4 regions of the Arthrobacter sp. NPDC058127 genome follow, and region 3 is predicted to be linked to each of the others. Evidence: riboswitches for the same ligand, from Rfam matches in the RefSeq annotation. Region 3 holds a riboswitch; each other region holds the start of a gene.
What was found. A riboswitch is a leader RNA that binds a small molecule or an ion and turns the genes downstream of it on or off. The one in region 3 is predicted to bind thiamine pyrophosphate.
Positions count from the first base shown of each region.

Region 1: linked by a shared signal. The riboswitch ahead of thiD (bifunctional hydroxymethylpyrimidine kinase/phosphomethylpyrimidine kinase) and the one ahead of thiO (glycine oxidase ThiO) in region 3 are both predicted to bind thiamine pyrophosphate.
Region 2: linked by a shared signal. The riboswitch ahead of thiC (phosphomethylpyrimidine synthase ThiC) and the one ahead of thiO (glycine oxidase ThiO) in region 3 are both predicted to bind thiamine pyrophosphate.
Region 4: linked by a shared signal. The riboswitch ahead of ACFVTG_RS09780 (ECF transporter S component) and the one ahead of thiO (glycine oxidase ThiO) in region 3 are both predicted to bind thiamine pyrophosphate.

Region 1 is NZ_JBHVTT010000001.1:663,897-668,061, forward strand. It holds gene thiD (bifunctional hydroxymethylpyrimidine kinase/phosphomethylpyrimidine kinase) at 9-1,529, opposite strand; TPP riboswitch at 1,521-1,617, opposite strand; gene ACFVTG_RS02980 (Rne/Rng family ribonuclease) at 1,778-4,165, opposite strand, start outside.
Region 2 is NZ_JBHVTT010000027.1:17,583-21,747, reverse strand. It holds gene ACFVTG_RS23220 (alpha/beta fold hydrolase) at 1-503, shown strand, start outside; gene thiC (phosphomethylpyrimidine synthase ThiC) at 504-2,333, opposite strand; TPP riboswitch at 2,329-2,436, opposite strand; gene ACFVTG_RS23210 (amidohydrolase family protein) at 2,530-3,624, shown strand; gene ACFVTG_RS23205 (VOC family protein) at 3,702-4,165, shown strand, end outside.
Region 3 is NZ_JBHVTT010000003.1:321,793-325,957, reverse strand. It holds gene ACFVTG_RS07640 (DEAD/DEAH box helicase) at 1-210, opposite strand, end outside; gene ACFVTG_RS07635 (RNB domain-containing ribonuclease) at 501-2,021, opposite strand; gene thiE (thiamine phosphate synthase) at 2,059-2,748, opposite strand; TPP riboswitch at 2,775-2,894, shown strand; gene thiO (glycine oxidase ThiO) at 2,886-4,165, shown strand, end outside.
Region 4 is NZ_JBHVTT010000005.1:117,761-121,925, forward strand. It holds gene ACFVTG_RS09760 (monovalent cation/H+ antiporter complex subunit F) at 1-138, shown strand, start outside; gene mnhG (monovalent cation/H(+) antiporter subunit G) at 128-607, shown strand; gene ACFVTG_RS09770 (DUF4235 domain-containing protein) at 604-864, opposite strand; gene ACFVTG_RS09775 (NUDIX domain-containing protein) at 916-1,689, opposite strand; TPP riboswitch at 1,838-1,974, shown strand; gene ACFVTG_RS09780 (ECF transporter S component) at 2,051-2,680, shown strand; gene ACFVTG_RS09785 (ABC transporter ATP-binding protein) at 2,680-4,165, shown strand, end outside.

The sequences.
Region 1 (4,165 bases), on a different contig from region 3:
AACCAAGGTCAGCTGTGCAGCCTTGGAGCATCGAAGAACGCAGTTTCATAGCGGCAGGATTGGGAGAAAGCCTCCATCATGGCCGCGCGCTCGGCCGGTGAGGCAGCCTGCGCGGCGGCATCCGTGAGGTCGATCGCCTTGCGGGTGGCCTCTGCGAACGCCTCGTCTGCGTAGGTGCGCAGCCAGTCGGCGTAAGGGTGCTCGTCCGACGCTCCTGCCTGGACATAGCCACGGTGGAGCTGCTGTCCCACCTCGGCGTACAACCAGTAGCAGGGCAGTACTGCGGCCAGCAGCACGGCATAGCTGCCCGACGCCGACGCCGCCAGCAAGTGGTCCACATAGGCCTTGGTGACGGGGCCCAGTTCTCGGCTTCCCTGGCGTCCGCTAAGCCAATTCCGATGCAGCTCGGACTCGACTTCGAGGCACATCTGCGAGCCGCGGGCCCAGAACAGCTGTTCGTTTTCGCTGGGGGCGAGCGCACTTGCACGCGCCAGGACCCGGGAATAGCCGTTGAGATAGATGGCATCCTGCGACAGGTAATAGCTGAACTGCGCTTCGCTGAGCCCACCGGTTTGCAAGTCCTGGATGAAGTCCAGGCCATAAATGGCCGCAAGCTCCGATTGGGCGGCGTCCCACATCCGGACCGCGAAGTCCCCCGGCTGAAGGGAGTGCTGGAGAGTGTGGAAATGATGGATGGGCCCGTTGCCCTTCCCCACCTCCAGCCTCTCGGATTGGGTCAGCGCCTCCTGAAGCCAGGGCTTGACTTCATGCAGGGCAGACTCCCAATCGCCGAGCCGCGCTTTTGCCGTCGCCATCGCAGACGACAGGGAACATCCCGTGCCATGGCTGTTGCGGGTCTCCACGCGTTGGCCGGCGAATTCCACCACGTCCTGGCTCAGGACTCCCCCGGTGTTGACCAGCGCATCGGGGCAGCCGGATCCTTGCAGATGGCCTCCCTTCACCAGGACGGTGTTTCCGCAGGCAGCGGCCAGACGTTTGCCTTGCTCCAACGCCGATGCCCAGTCGGTGGCAACAGGCTCGCCAAGCAGCATGGCCAATTCAGGAAGGTTGGGGGTCACCAAGTCGGCGAGGGGCAGAAGTTCCCGCAGTGCGGTTTCAGCGGACTCCGCGAGGAGCCGGTCGCCACTGGTCGCGATCATCACCGGATCCAGCACGACGACGGCGGGGCGCGCCTCGCCGAGCCAGCGGCGGACTTCGTGGATGACGGCCGCGTCCCCGAGCATGCCGATTTTGACGGCATCAACGGTGATGTCGTCGCTAATGGCATCCAATTGCTGCCGCAGGAACTCCACGGGAGGCACGTGAACGCCGGTGACTCCCTGCGTGTTTTGTACTGTGAGTGCCGTGATGACGGCCATGCCGTAACCGCCGTTGGCGGCAATGCTCTTCAGGTCAGCTTGGATCCCGGCACCGCCCGACGGATCCGAGCCGGCAATGCTGAGGACCCTGGGGATAGGGCGCTGGACGGCCTTGAGCGGGTAGACAGCCGAGTGTGCCGAAACAGTCATTCGAGACATCCCTTCGCCGGTGCTAACCGGACAGGTTCAACGGGTCTGGTCTCAGCCGGCTTGGTGCGCGGCACCCCGTGTCAGTCCCCTAGCTTAACCCGGATCACACCTCGCCCGCTGAAATCTCCCTTTGTAACCGCACTGTCGTGAGGTCCGGCAACTGGTCCGGCAAATGGGCCGGCAACGCCGAAGCCCCGGCGGTTTCCGCAAGAGCGGGAACGGCCGGGGCTTCGGACTAGGTACTGCGTTTAGAGTTCGGACTTGGGCACGCCGACTCCGAGAATGATCGGTTCTGCTGCCGCCGTCGGCTTGACCGGGGATGCGTCGGGCGCCTTGGCCTCGTGCGCGGCCCCACCGGAGGCAGCGGCTGCAACCTCGTGGTGCTCCACGTTGGTGGCGTTGGCGGCACCCTGGGCACGGCTGGCACTACGGTTGCGGCGGCCCCGGCGTCCACGCGAAGCCGACTCCAGGGATTCCCCGCTTGCAACGGCCGCGGGAGCCTCTGCGGGCGCTTCCCGGGACTCCGTTGCGGCCGTCGCGGTGTCCGGAGCTTCTCCGAGGCCCGCGAATGCCTGCGCCAACAGATCCAGGCTCATGGCAGGAGCGCCACTCGCCGGCTCTTCTTCGTGGTGGACGAAAGGCAACGCCACTTCCTCGCCGCCGAATCGCAGCACAGGCTTCGAGCGTTCCTCGCTACCCGAAGCAACGGCAGGAGCCGAGACCGGGGCCGCGGGTGCCTGCAGAGGGGTTGCTTCCGCTGCGTGCCCGTCGGCGAGCAATTCCGCCGCGTGGTGGAGTTCGTCGTCGTGCAGGTGGGCAGCGTGGGCCGCAGCCGCGATGGTCGCAAGGGCTGCGCGGGTGGCTGCCTGGCGGTTCGGATCAGTGGATTCCACGGAGTGGACCGGCACAGGAGGGGTGATCGGGAGCTCGGAAGTCCCCTGCCCTGTCCCCCTGCCGCGGCGGCGCTTGCGCTGCTCCGGGCGGACGGCCGGGAGTGACTCCGTGCGCGGGTGGTGGTGTTCAGCGGCCACCACGTTGGCCCGGCGATGCTCCACGGGCTCGTCATGCGTGACGATTCCGCGCCCTGCGCACGTTTCGCACTGCTCGCCGAAGACCTCAAGCAGGCCGGTGCCCATGCGCTTGCGGGTCATCTGGACCAATCCAAGCGACGTCACTTCCGCGACCTGGTGCTTGGTGCGGTCCCGGCCGAGGCACTCGACCAGGCGGCGCAACACGAGATCGCGGTTGGATTCCAGGACCATGTCGATGAAGTCGATGACGATGATTCCGCCGATGTCGCGCAAGCGCAGCTGGCGGACCACTTCCTCGGCGGCCTCAAGGTTGTTCTTGGTGACGGTTTCTTCGAGGTTGCCACCGCTGCCGGTGAACTTTCCGGTGTTGACGTCAACAACCGTCATGGCCTCGGTGCGGTCGATCACGAGCGAACCACCGGAGGGCAGGAAGACCTTGCGCTCCAATGCCTTGTGGATCTGTTCGTCCACGCGCCATGCCGAGAAGATGTCCTGATCCGACGTCCACTTTTCGAGACGTCCCACCAGATCCGGCGCCACATAGGTGACGTAGGCCTCGATGGTGTCCCAGGCTTCATCGCCGGAAACGATGAGCTTGGAGAAGTCCTCGTTGAAGACGTCGCGGACAACCTTGATGGTGAGGTCCGGTTCGCCGTACAGCAGTTCCGGGGCCAGGATCTTGGTAGATGCGGACTGGCTTTCGATGCCTTCCCACTGGGCCCGCAGGCGGTTGATATCGTGCGTCAGTTCTTCCTCGGAAGCACCCTCGGCGGCGGTGCGGACAATGACGCCCGCGTTCTCGGGGAGGCGGTCCTTGAGGATCTTCTTCAGACGGTTGCGCTCGACGTCGGGCAGCTTACGGGAGATGCCGGTCATGGAACCGCCGGGCACGTACACAAGGTAGCGGCCGGGAAGCGAAATCTGGCTCGTCAGGCGTGCGCCCTTGTGGCCCACGGGGTCCTTGGTGACCTGGACCAGCACGGAGTCTCCTGATTTCAGGGCGTTTTCGATGCGGCGCGGCTTGCCTTCCAGGGTGACGGCATCCCAGTTGACTTCACCGGCGTACAGCACGGCATTGCGGCCGCGTCCGATGTCGACGAATGCGGCTTCCATCGACGGCAGCACGTTCTGGACCTTGCCCAGGTAGACGTTGCCGATCAGGGAATCCTGCTGTGTCTTGGACACGAAGTGCTCCGCGAGCACGCCGTCTTCCAGGACACCGATCTGGATCCTGTCGTCGCGCTGGCGAACGATCATCTGGCGGTCGACGGACTCACGGCGAGCCAGGAATTCGGCCTCGGTGATGACCTGGCGGCGGCGGCCGGTCTCGCGGGACTCGCGGCGGCGCTGCTTCTTGGCTTCAAGGCGAGTAGAGCCCTTGACGCTCGTGACGCGGTCGGAGCTGCTGGTGGTCTCAACGTGTGCGCGGGGAGCGCGGACACGGGTGACAGTGTTGGGGGGATCGTCGTCTCCGCCGCCCGTCAGCTCCAGGTCCTGGTCACCACGACGCCGGCGCCGACGGCGACGGGAGGTCACGCCTTCTTCGAGCGCCTCCTCGGTACCGGCTTCTGCCTCGTCCTCGGATTCCGCAGAGGTTTCTTCTCC
Region 2 (4,165 bases), on a different contig from region 3:
CCCAAGGCGCGATTTCCGCCATGCTGGCTGCGGTGGAGAGGCCGGACCTGATCCGCTCCCTCGTGCTGGTTGAACCGGCGTGCCTTTCCTTGACTGCTGAATTGCCCGCCACCGCGGCTTACCGGGCACTGATGGAGCCCTTGTTCGCGATCCGGAACGAACTCAGCGACGACGATTACCAACGTGAATTCGTCCGCCGGGCGTTTTCCTCGGAGGCTGCAGTCCTCAGCACTCCGGAGGCCAGGCGTACCGCGCGACGCCTGCGGCTCCAAGCGCCGCCGTGGGAAGCGCCCCTGCACATTGTGCCGGGCGTTCCCACGCTTGTCCTGACCGGTGGTTGGGAACCCCTGTACGAAGAGATCGCCGGCTACCTGCAGGAAACCGGTGCCCTCCACCGCGTTGCGGCTGGAGGACACCGGCCTCATGACTCAGTTGAAGGAGACCGGATGATCCGCTCCTTCATCGCGGATGTCAGCCGCGCCGGGTCAGTCCAAGCTTCCTGATCAGTTCAGGCTTCCTGACGTCGCCTCACGTTTTCCTGCGGGAACCTCGAGTTCGGGCAGGTAGACCTTTCCGCCGGATGCCAGGAACTCCTCGCTCTTTTCGCGCATCCCGCTGTACATTTCCGCGATGGCTGCCTGGGAATCCGCGGAGCCGTATTCGTCACGGATGTCCTGGCTGATGCGCATGGAGCAGAATTTCGGGCCACACATGGAGCAGAAATGCGCCGTCTTGGCCGGTTCGGCGGGGAGGGTCTCGTCGTGGAACGCTTCGGCCGTGACTGGATCCAATGACAGGGCGAACTGGTCACGCCAGCGGAACTCGAAGCGGGCCTTGGAGAGGGCATCGTCGCGTTCGTGGGCGCCCGGGTGTCCCTTGGCAAGGTCCGCGGCGTGGGCGGCGATCTTGTACGTGATCACGCCGGTCTTGACGTCGTCCTTGTTTGGCAGGCCCAGGTGTTCCTTCGGGGTGACGTAGCAGAGCATCGCGGTTCCGTAGCGTGCGATCTCCGTGGCGCCGATGGCCGAGGTGATGTGGTCGTAGCCCGGAGCGACGTCCGTGACCAGGGGACCCAAAGTGTAGAACGGAGCGCCCTTGCAAAGCTCCTGCTGGCGCTCCACGTTTTCCCGCACCAAGTGGAAGGGAACGTGGCCGGGTCCTTCCACCATGACCTGGACGTCGAATTCCCACGCCCGCTGCGTCAGCTCGGCCAGGGTGTCGAGCTCGGCGAACTGCGCGGCGTCGTTGGCGTCCGCCGTCGCTCCCGGGCGCAAGCCGTCGCCGAGGGAGAACGCGACGTCGTACTTGGCGAAAATTTCGCAGAGCTCGTCGAAGTGGGTGTAGAGGAAGTTTTCCTCGTGGTGGGCCAGGCACCAGCCCGCCATGATGGAGCCGCCGCGGGAGACGATGCCCGTCACGCGGTTGGCAGTGAGCGGCACGTAGCGCAGCAGCACGCCGGCGTGGATGGTCATGTAGTCCACGCCTTGCTCGCACTGTTCAATGACAGTGTCGCGGAAGATTTCCCACGTGAGCTTGTTGGCTTCGCCGTTGACTTTCTCGAGGGCCTGGTAAATGGGCACGGTGCCGATCGGCACGGGGGAGTTGCGGATGATCCACTCACGGGTGGTGTGGATGTCGTCGCCCGTGGACAGGTCCATGACCGTGTCGGCGCCCCATTGCGTTGCCCACTGCAACTTGTCCACTTCCTCGGCGATGGAACTGGTGACGGCCGAGTTGCCGATATTGGCATTGATCTTCACCAGGAACGCCTTGCCGATGATCATCGGTTCGGATTCGGGGTGGTTGATGTTGTTGGGGATGATGGCCCGGCCTGCGGCGACTTCGCTGCGGACCAGTTCAACATCGCAGTTTTCGCGTAGTGCCACGAACTGCATTTCGGGCGTCACGATGCCCTGCTTGGCATAGTGCATCTGTGTCACGGTCTTGCCGTCGACGGCGCGGCGGGGCACCGGCTGTGCGCCCTTCCACTCCGCCGAGGCCGCGCCGCGGCGCACGGCAGACTTGCCGTCGTCGAGAAGGTTCCGTTCGCGGCCGCTGTAGGCCTCGGTGTCGCCGCGGGCTTCGATCCACTCGCTGCGGAACGGTTCGAGGCCCACGACGGGATCACTACCGGGTCCTGCGGTGCGGTACACCTGGAATGGCGCGTTGGCCTCGCCGTTCGGGGACGGTTCCAGGGCTATTTCAGTCACTGGAACCCGGATTCCCGTTTCGGCATCTTCAAGGAACGAGAGGGAATGCGACTTGAGGGACTGTGTCACCTCTTGGGCCGATCCGTTTTGGGTAGGGCTCAGCTGTGTTTCTTTGGTGCTCAAAGGATTACTCACTTCCTTCGCCGGCATTACCCGGACAGGTTCAACGGTCGCAGGCTGCGTCAGCCCGATCTCAGCCCTTGCAAGGGCCCCCGTGTGGTCGTAGACGAAGCTACCACAGCTGAGAGTTCCAGAGACAGATGTGACCGAGGACAGATGTGACCGGGCCGGGCGCGGCGTCGGAGTCTAGGGTGGAATCATGGCGGAAATCATCGAATTCAGCGGCACCGTCCTCACCGGGCCGGACGTGGAACGGCGCGGCCTCTGGTCGGTCGACGGACGGCTGACCTTTTTGCGGCCTGCTGCCGTACCGGACGTCGTCCTGGACGGATGGGTGGCGCCCGGACTTGTCGACTCACACTGCCATGTTGGCTTGGGCAAGGGTGGAGCGGTGGACGAGGAGACTGCCCGTCTGCAGGCAACGGCGGATCGTAACGCCGGGACGCTCTTGATCCGCGACGCGGGATCCGCAAGTGACACGCGCTGGCTGCAGCGCCGGGCGGACATGCCCAGGATCATCCGCGCAGGCAGGCACATCGCGAGGCAACGCCGGTACATCCCCGGGCTGGCCGAAGAGGTTGAGCCGGAGAATCTGGTGGAGGCGGTGCGCAAGCAGGCCCGGTCCGGAGATGGCTGGGTCAAGATCGTCGGGGACTGGATCGACCGCTCGGCCGGGGATCTTGGCCCGTCCTTCCCGGCCGCCGTCGTCAAGGACGCGGTGGCGGCGGCACACGACGAGGGGGCCCGGGTGACCGCCCATTGCTTCGCCGAAGGGACTATCGTCGACGTGCTCGACGCCGGCATCGACTGCATCGAGCACGCCACCGGTCTCCTCCCGCACCATATTCCGCGGCTGCTGGACCAGGATGTTCCGATCGTCCCGACCCTCATCAACATTGCGACTTTTCCGGACATCGCGAAGCAGGCTGAAACCAAGTTCCCGCGTTACGCCGCCCACATGATCGCGTTGTGGGAGCGCCGGCATGAGCGGGTCCTCGAGGCGTTCGACGCCGGTGTGCGGGTGTATGCCGGGACCGACGCCGGCAGCGTCATCAAGCACGGCCGGATCGGCGAGGAAATTCTGGAACTGCACCAGGCCGGCCTTCCGGCGGCCGCCGCCCTCGATGCCGCCTGCTGGTCCGCCCGCGAGTGGCTGGGTGCCGACGGCATCAGCGAAGGCGCCAGTGCCGACGTCGTGCTCTACGCAAACGATCCCCGTGCGTCCCTTGAGATCGTGCTGAAGCCGCAATGCACCGTGCTGAGGGGACACATTTCAAGAAGCGCCGGGCATTAGGAATAAATTGAAGCTTCAAGTAATTTAGATACATAGAGGTTGCCGAAGGGCGGCGCCACGAAAGCCGGGAGTTTCACATGACCATCACATCCAGCCAGGATCTCCTTCCTGCCGAACTCACCATGGGCACTGTCATGCTCAAAGTGGGGGACATGAAGCTCATGGGCGACTACTACCAGCGGGCGCTGGGCCTGGACGTCGTCGCCGAACAGGATGGCGGACTCTACTTTGGCAGGCTCGGCAAGCCGCTGGTGCACTTGGCTCCGGCCTCCGGGCTCCAGATCCCGGGCCGCGGAGAGGCCGGGCTCTTCCACACGGCTTTGCTCTTCGAAGACCAGTCATCGCTCGCCGCAACTGTTGCCTCGGCGGCGCAATACGAACCCCATGCCTTCGTCGGCAGCGCAGACCACCTCGTCAGCGAGGCCTTCTACTTCACCGACCCGGAGGGCAACGGCATCGAGCTCTACTACGACAAGCCCCGCGAAGGCTGGGAGTGGAACGGTAGTTCGGTCGTCATGGACAGCCTGCCGCTCCCGCCGCA
Region 3 (4,165 bases):
CAAGGCCACCGGGAGGGTCATGGCCTGGATGGGGAAGGGGTGGGTGATTCCGGCATCGGCGAGGGATTCAACGATGTCGGCGCGGACGTTGTAGTCGGCGAAGGACTTTTCTGCGATCTCGTGCGGTGTTTCGTCCGAGGAAATGGTTTCCTCGGGTTCGATCGTTTCGGTTCCGTCTGTCAGAACTTCATGGGTGTGCAATTCACTCACAGTGGAGTTTTCCTTATTCATTTTGGGCTGCGCTGCGTGCTCAACGGTTGTGGCCGGGCCGTTCCGGAGCACGAATGGGCGCAAGCAAATCCAGTGGAAGCCGATCGCGGGCTATCTAAATACTGGCACTGGGGACCAGCTGGTGTATCTCAAGATCGCGTAGGGGCGGGCTTGTTGATGTCAAGAAAATTAACTGAATCAACGACCGGGCATCCATTACTACTCACACAGTCTAGCGTCTGGGGGCAATAAACCCCGGATCGCGGTTCCAGGCCTGCGAACTGAGTGCGCTACGGGAGCAGTTCGAAGGTGATTTCGCGGGTGGCGATGTCCGCGTCAAGCAGTTTCACACGGACCTTCGTACCGGACTCCATTTCGCCGTCGCAACGAGCGGTGACCGCGGGTTCGGCGATCTGGACGATGCCGTAGGGGCCGTGCGGGGCTCCGTTCCCATTGCCGTTTCCGTTGTTGGTGTGGTTCCCGTTGTTGTTCCCGTTGCCGTTTCCGTTGTTCTTGGCGGGTTTCGATCCGGAGATCACGACGGCGTCGAATTCCTGTCCGATGTGGTTCACCAGGAGTGCTGCCTCCACGGTGTCCAGGGCCAGGCGCTCCATTTTGGCGGCAAGCTGGTCGGATGACGCCATGATCTCGGGCAGGCTCGGCAAAGCGTCCCTGGCCCATGCAGGGATCTCTGTTCCATTACTCAGTGCTTCGCAGATGACCAGGACAAAACGATCGACCAGCCTGCGCAATGGCGCCGTGGTGTGGGCGTACGGTGCGCCGATGGCTGACTGCATGACGCTTCCCGGTACTTCGCCGTCGAAAGGCGTGTAGCCGGCGCCGCGGAAAAGCAGCCCCGCGGAGTGGAGGATGGCCAGTTGCCGGGGGTCCTTGGCGTCGAGGGTCCGCAGGTACTCGCCATAGCTGGTCCCCTCGGTCCAGGGCTTGCCGAGTGCCCCCGTTTGCCGTTTGAAATGGAGCAGCGAGCGTTCATCGGGCGCCGGCATGGTGCGCAGGATTCCCACTTTGCCGTCGAGCATCAGTTGCGCGGCGGCCATCCCGGTCATGAGGGAAATCTGGGCGTTCCAGTCCTCCACCGGCAGCGAGGGAGCTGCGACGATCCTGTACCCCTCGCCGTCGGGCAATTGGACGATTTCCTGTTCAGGCATGTTCAGGCTTGCTCCGCCGCGGCGGCGTTCGAGTTCCACCCGCTTGAGCCCGACGTCCTTGAGGAGTTGGAGGACCGGATCGGCCGTTCCGGAATCGATCTCCGCCTGGACACCCTTGTAGTTGAGCTTCGCGCGGCTGCGAACGCTTGCCCGGCGGACGGAGACGGTGCGGAACTCCGCCTCGGCATCGAGTTCGAAGTCCCATACAAATGCGCCGCACGTTTGGCCGGCCAACAGGCTTCCGGCATGCTCGCTGATGATCTCGGGGTGCAGCGGTATGCGGCCATCCGGGGCGTAGTATGTTTGCCCCCGGTGGCGGGTCTCGGCGTCGAGCGCTCCTCCGGGCGGCACAAAGGATGGCACATCGGAGATGGCGTAGAGAACCCTGTAACCATCGCCGGAACGGTCAATGAAGAGGGCCTGGTCCAGATCGGTGGAAGAGGCCGGGTCGATCGTGATGAACGGAACGTCCGTGAGGTCCTGCACCGGCAGGGTGTGTCCGGAAACCGCGGCTTCGGCGTCACGCAGCGCTTCAACGGGATAGCCGGCGGGCAGCTCGAGTTCAGTCCGAAGCGCCGCCAGTGCTTCCGCGAGCCGGTTCGACGTTTCACTGACATTCGGGGCTATCCGCTGATGTGACACGAAAGTCAGGGTAACTCCAAAATCTTTCGGCGTCTCGCTAGGCCGCCGCTGCGTCAAGGGCGGCCAGGAGTGCCTGGGCCGCCGCCGTCGGATCCTGTGCTTCGGTGATGGCTCGCACCACCACGATGCGGCTGGCGCCGGCCCGCACTACCTCTTCCACGTTGCTGAGATCGATGCCGCCGATCGCAAACCAAGGGAGCACAACACCGCCGACGGTCTCCTCGTCTGCCTGCTTCACCGCGTTGGCGGCGTACTTCACCAGATCGAGCCCGACGGCGGAGCGTCCGGGCTTGGTGGGGGTGGCCCATACCGGCCCGACGCAGAAGTAGTCCAGCCCGCTGCGGCCGGGTGATGCGGCGATGGCTGCGTCAATCTGTTCCGGCGTGTGCGTGGAGAGCCCGATGATGGCGGGGTCGTGGAGCAGCTTCCGGGCCGCCCGCAGTGGAATGTCCTTTTGGCCGATATGGAACACCGGTGCGCCGGAGAGGGAAGCTACGTCCGCGCGGTCGTTGACGGCCCAGAGACGGCCGTGGCGGTGCGCCACGGATTGCAGGATCTCCAGGAGCTCCAGTTCCTCTGCCGCTTCGATGGTCTTGTCGCGCAGCTGGATGATGTCCACGCCGCCCTCGAATGCGGCGTCGACAAACTGCTCAAAATCACCCTGTTGCTTGCGGGCGTCGGTGCAGAGGTAGAGGCGGGCGGTGGTGTGGACATCGTGCTGGGTCATGGAAACAGAGTAGTTCCTCTAAACTGGGCTGGTACCGCGGGAGCCGCGGCGGCAGTCACAATCGCCGCGCGGCTGAGAGGGCTTCAGCGCCGACCGCTTGACCTGATCCGGCTAGTACCGGCGTAGGGAAGGACTCCATGGACGAAGTAAACACCCGGCACGAACCCCTGCGCGCGTCCCTGCACGCGGATGTGGCGGTGATCGGAGGCGGTGTCATCGGCCTTGGCATCGCGTCGGAAGCCCGAAGGTCCGGCCGCTCGGTTGCCCTGATCGATCCCGCACCGGCCAGCGGAGCCACCTTCGCGGCGGCGGGCATGTTGGCGCCCGTCAGTGAACTGCACTACCAGGAAGAGGACCTCCTGGAACTCATGCTCGAATCGTCGGCATTGTGGCCGGACTTCGAACACAATGTGACTGGCTCAAGTGCCGGACGCAGCACGGGTTACCGTACGACGCCGACCCTCGCCGTCGGCGCGGACGCTGCGGACCGCCGGGCGCTCGCCGACCTCCGGGACGTGCAACTGGCCAACGGCCTGCTGGTGGAATCCGTGCCGTTGCGCGAGGCCCGGGAGCGTGAGCCGCTGTTGAGCCCGCAGATTTCCTGTGCCTTCGACATCCCGGGCGACCACCAAGTGGATCCGCGCCGGCTTTCGGCCGCGATCCTTGGCGCACTGGCAGACCACCAGCCGGGCAATTCCAGCTGGATTGCGGGGGCCGAGGGCGGTTTTGCGGTCCACGACACGGCGGCGGGCCTCTTGTGGGAGGACGGACGCGTCGTCGGGGCCGTGCTTGGCTCAGGCGTCAAAGTGCTCGCCGCGGAAACCGTGGTTGCCAACGGCCTGGGCGCCGCCCGCTTGAAGGGCCTGCCGGATGGATTGTCGCTCCCGTTGCGTCCCGTGTACGGCGACATACTGCGGCTGCGCGTCCCGGACCAGCTGCAACCTCTGGTCACCGCCACAGTGCGGGGAATCGTGCGCGGAGTGCCCGTCTACATCGTTCCCCGCGAGGACGGGACAGTGGTGATCGGCGCAACGCAACGTGAAGACGGATTGTCGGCGTCCGGGGGAGCGGCCAACCCGGTGTCGGCGGGCGGTGTGTACCAGTTGCTCCGCGATGCCCAGGTACTGGTCCCGGCCGTGGCTGAACTGGAGCTCCTGGAAGCAACTGCCCGCGCCCGTCCGGGCACTCCGGACAATGCACCGCTGCTGGGCCGTGTAAGGGTAAAAAGTGCCGAAAGGGTGGAAGGAAGCGAAGGGACCGTGCCCGGACTCATCGTGGCGAGCGGATTCTTCCGCCACGGCGTCCTGCTCACTCCGGCGGCGGCGAAAATCTGCGTCGGGCTGATGGACGGCACCGCCGATCCCCGGTGGAGCAAATTCCGCCCGGACCGCTTCTCCCGCCCCCTTTCAGCAGCAAG
Region 4 (4,165 bases), on a different contig from region 3:
CTGGCCATCGACATGGCCGTCAACAGGCACCTCAACAACCTCGTGCTGCTCGTCGCGCTGACGCTGATCGGGTTCATCGGATCGGTGACGGTGGCCCGCTTCGTGGCCGACCGGAGGGGACAAGTCAATGACTCCTAACGCCACCGGAGCGGACGCCGTCATCGATGCCGTCACCGCGGTACTGCTGATTGTTGGTGCCCTGATGTCATTGGGCGCGGCAATTGGACTGTTGCGGTTCCCGGACCTCATGAGCCGCATGCATGCAGCTACCAAGCCCCAAGTGCTGGGGCTGTTCCTTGTCTTGGCGGCCATGGGGCTGCAGATGCGCGAATGGTGGGTTTGGCCGGTCCTCGCGGTCGCTTGGATTTTCCAACTGCTGACTGTGCCCGTGTCCGCACACATGGTGGGCCGGGCAGGGTACCGGACCAAGCACCTCCACCCCGAGCTTCTCAGCACAGACGAACTCGAGGCCGTGGTGCTGCGGGCTGCCGGTCAACGGGCGGCGGAGAAAGCTCAAGAAGCGGGCTCGGCAATGCCCCACGCTGGGAACGCCCGCAACGGCGGGAGCGCAGGTCCTAACGGCGTCAACGGCGGGCCGTCAGCCTAGACGATGTCCTGCGTCTTCGAGAAGCGGGAGATGGCGCGCTGGGTGCTCCGGCCGGCGAGAACCTGGATGACGGCACTGACAGTTGCCGAAATCAGGGCGAAGGTCAGCGCTGAGCGGAGGCTCGTCTCCATGTCGTCGTGTCCCTTGGGCGGCTTGTTGCCCGTGGTTTTTTCCCACAGCGCGTTGACGAGCTTGGTGCCGACAAAGCCTGCGCCGATGCTCACGCCGGTGCCGAGCAGTTTGATGAGGAGGTTCATTCCGGGACTCCTTGCGGGTGGAAACAGGACCGTCCCCAGCCTAACCCCACTTCAGGGCAGTTCCGGAGCAACGGATGGGGCTTGGCGCCTCAGCCGGAAGAACTCCTGCAAGGCTCCCGGCTTTGGACGCACGGGAACAATGTCACGGTCTTCGGCCAGCACCGCTTCCACCGTGCCGAGGGCGAGGAGCTCATCCAGTAGCGCCAGCGTGGGTGGCATGAGCTTGAGCGTTCCGGCGGCTTCGGCATCCAGGATTCCGCGGACCGGCATCCACAAGGACGATGACGCTTCCGTGGTCTGGTGCCTTGGCTCGGCTCCGGAAACCGGGCAAGCAAGGTAGAAGTACGTGTCGAAGCGCTTGGGCTGGTCCGGCGGAGTGACCCAGTTGGCCCATGGGCGGAGGGTGGCGGCGTCGAGCTTCAGCCCGGCCTCTTCGAACACCTCACGCTGCGCGGCCGCCAGTACCCGGCCCGCGTTGAACCGGGCGGAGGAAGGCTCGACGGCGATGCTGCTCCGGTGCCATGCGGCGGCGTGGCGCTCGACGACGTCGTCCGTGAAGTCCCAGCCGGAGCTGTCCGCCTGGTCCACTCGTCCGCCCGGGAAGACGACCATTCCGGCAGCGAAATCCATCGTGGACACCCGGTGCTGGACGAACACCTCCAAAGCCTGCGCCGCGTCTCCAGAGCGCCCAGGAACTGCGGCATCCCGGAGCAGGATCACGCTCGCGGCGAGCCTCGGTTCGGCCACTGTGGTGCTGTTCGCTTCGCCCATGCCTGCCAAGACCGCTCCTTTGCCCGCTTGCTGTGTCACATTCTGCTGGATCATTCTCCCAGTTTCTGTGGCCGCCCGCGCCATTCCGGGCCGGACTGCGCTCGCCCGGCAAATGATCCAGGGGAATCCGTCGGAACGCTTTTTGCCGCCGCGCCCGCAACCCCTCCAAGGTGTAAACTGAACCACGCCCAAAAGGGTGGATTGATAACGACAGGGGAGCGCCGCCGTCGGGCTCGCAGCAATGCGGCACGGAGGACGGGCGCTGAGAGTGCGGACAGCCGCAGACCCTCGAACCTGATCCGGCTAGTACCGGCGCAAGGGAGTCGAGTTCTCATAGTGTCCGGAACCGGCGCGGCGGAGGCCGCTCGCAGGCAACCGGGGAACACTTTCCCCTCCTGTTCCTCAGGAGGACAAAATGACTGGTATTTCTGCAAGGCCGGGCCTCACCAAGCCTGGTTACAACTGGCGCGTCGTGGACATTGTTGTGGCGGCACTGATCTCGATCGCCGGTGGCGTGATCTTCTGGGCATGGGACCAGATGGCTCTGGTCGCCACGCCTATGTCCGCCGGCTACCCGCCCCTGAGCGGCCTGATCGCCGGCGGCTGGATGATTCCGGCAGTCTTGGGCATGCTCATCGTCCGCAAGCCCGGTGCGGCAATTTTCTGCGAAACAGTGGCCGCCACGAGTGAGCTCATCATGGGTTCGCAGTACGGCACCACGGTGCTGATCTCGGGCCTGCTCCAGGGCCTCGGTGCGGAACTCATCTTCCTGGCCTTCATGTACAAGAAGTTCAACCTGCCTGTGTCCCTGCTGGCCGGTGCCGGTGCGGGCCTGTTCTGCGGTCTGAACGACTCCTTCCTGCCGTGGGGCTGGAACATCGCCTACGAACCGGTCGACAAGCTCGCGTACATCGTGTTTTGCACGATCTCCGGGGCCGTCATTGCCGGTGCCCTGTCCTGGATCGCTACCCGCGGCCTGGCCAAGACTGGTGTGCTGAGCGCGTTCGCGTCCCGCAAGGCCGCTTCGGAGCCCGTCTTTTCCTGATGCCCAGTCCTGATTCCGGCACCTCTGCCGTGGTGCGACCCGCCGCCATTTCCGCGCAAGGCTGGGGCTGGCGGCACGCCGGCCGCACCACGCAGGCCATCCACGCCCTCGACCTGGACATCCGTCCCGGCGAGCGTGTTCTGCTGCTTGGCCCCTCGGGCGCAGGCAAGTCGACCCTCCTGCATGCCCTGGCTGGCGTGTTGGGCGAGGAAGGGGACGACGCCGACGAGACCGGTTCGTTGCTCGTGGATGGTGTTTCGCCGAAGGCCCAGCGGGGCCGTGCCGGACTCATGCAACAGGACCCCGAAACCCAGGTGGTGCTTTCCCGGCTGGGCGACGACGTCGCGTTCGGCGCCGAAAACCTTTGCGTGCCGCGGGAAGAAATCTGGAAGCGGGTCCATGAAGCGCTCGACGACGTCGGGCTGCGGCGTAGTGCCGGTGGCAGTGCGAGCGGCAACTTTGCGCTCGACCACCCGACGTCGGCCCTCTCGGGCGGGCAGAAACAACGCCTTGCGCTGGCCGGCATCCTCGCGATGCGGCCCGGCTTGATCCTCCTGGACGAACCGACCGCCAACCTGGACCCGGCCGGAGTGTTGGAGGTCCGCGATGCCGTGGGCCGCTGCCTGGACAAGACGGGCGCCACCTTGGTGGTGGTGGAGCACCGGGTTTCGGTCTGGAAAGACCTTGTGGACCGGATCGTGGTGCTCCAGCCGGGCAGTTCCTCCTCCACGGGAGTCTCGACGCCGGCGGTGCTCCTGGACGGCGATCCGGACACCGTTCTGGCGCAAGCAAGGGACATGCTCACTGCTGCGGGCGTTTGGGTGCCCGGGTACGTGCCGGCCACCCGGCCACGTTCGGGAACAGGCGCCGGAACGGCGGCCGGCTCCGGGGCGGGGAACGGGGCGTGGAGCTCCGCGGCGAGGAACGCGGGAGAGCTACTGCTCGCCACCCAGGAGCTCGCGGTGTCCCGCGAGCGGTCACGACGCCGGGGGTTCAAAACCATCCCGCCCCTTCCCGTGCAGGCCGGACTCAACGCCGAAGTGTTCGCCGGGCGAGCGCTGACCATCACTGGCCCCAACGGCGCGGGAAAATCGACGTTCGCTTTGACTCTTGCGGGGCTGTTGGCGCCGGTGTCCGGGGCGGTGACTGCCGCCGTCGGGCTCAGCGACGGTGCCGGCACTGACCCGTTCAAGTGGAAGGCCCAGCAGCTGATCTCCCGCATCGGGACCGTGTTCCAGGAGCCCGAGCACCAGTTCGTCACCGGCCGGGTGCTCGACGAGCTCATGTTCGGCCCCAAGCACCTTGGCCATGGCGAGGAGCGCGTGGACGAGTTGCTGGAGCGGCTGCGCCTGAGGCATCTCGTGGACGCCAATCCGTACACGCTCTCCGGCGGCGAAAAGCGCCGGCTATCGGTGGCCACCGTGCTTGCCGCGCATCCCCGCGTCCTGGTGCTGGACGAACCTACTTTTGGCCAGGACGCGAACA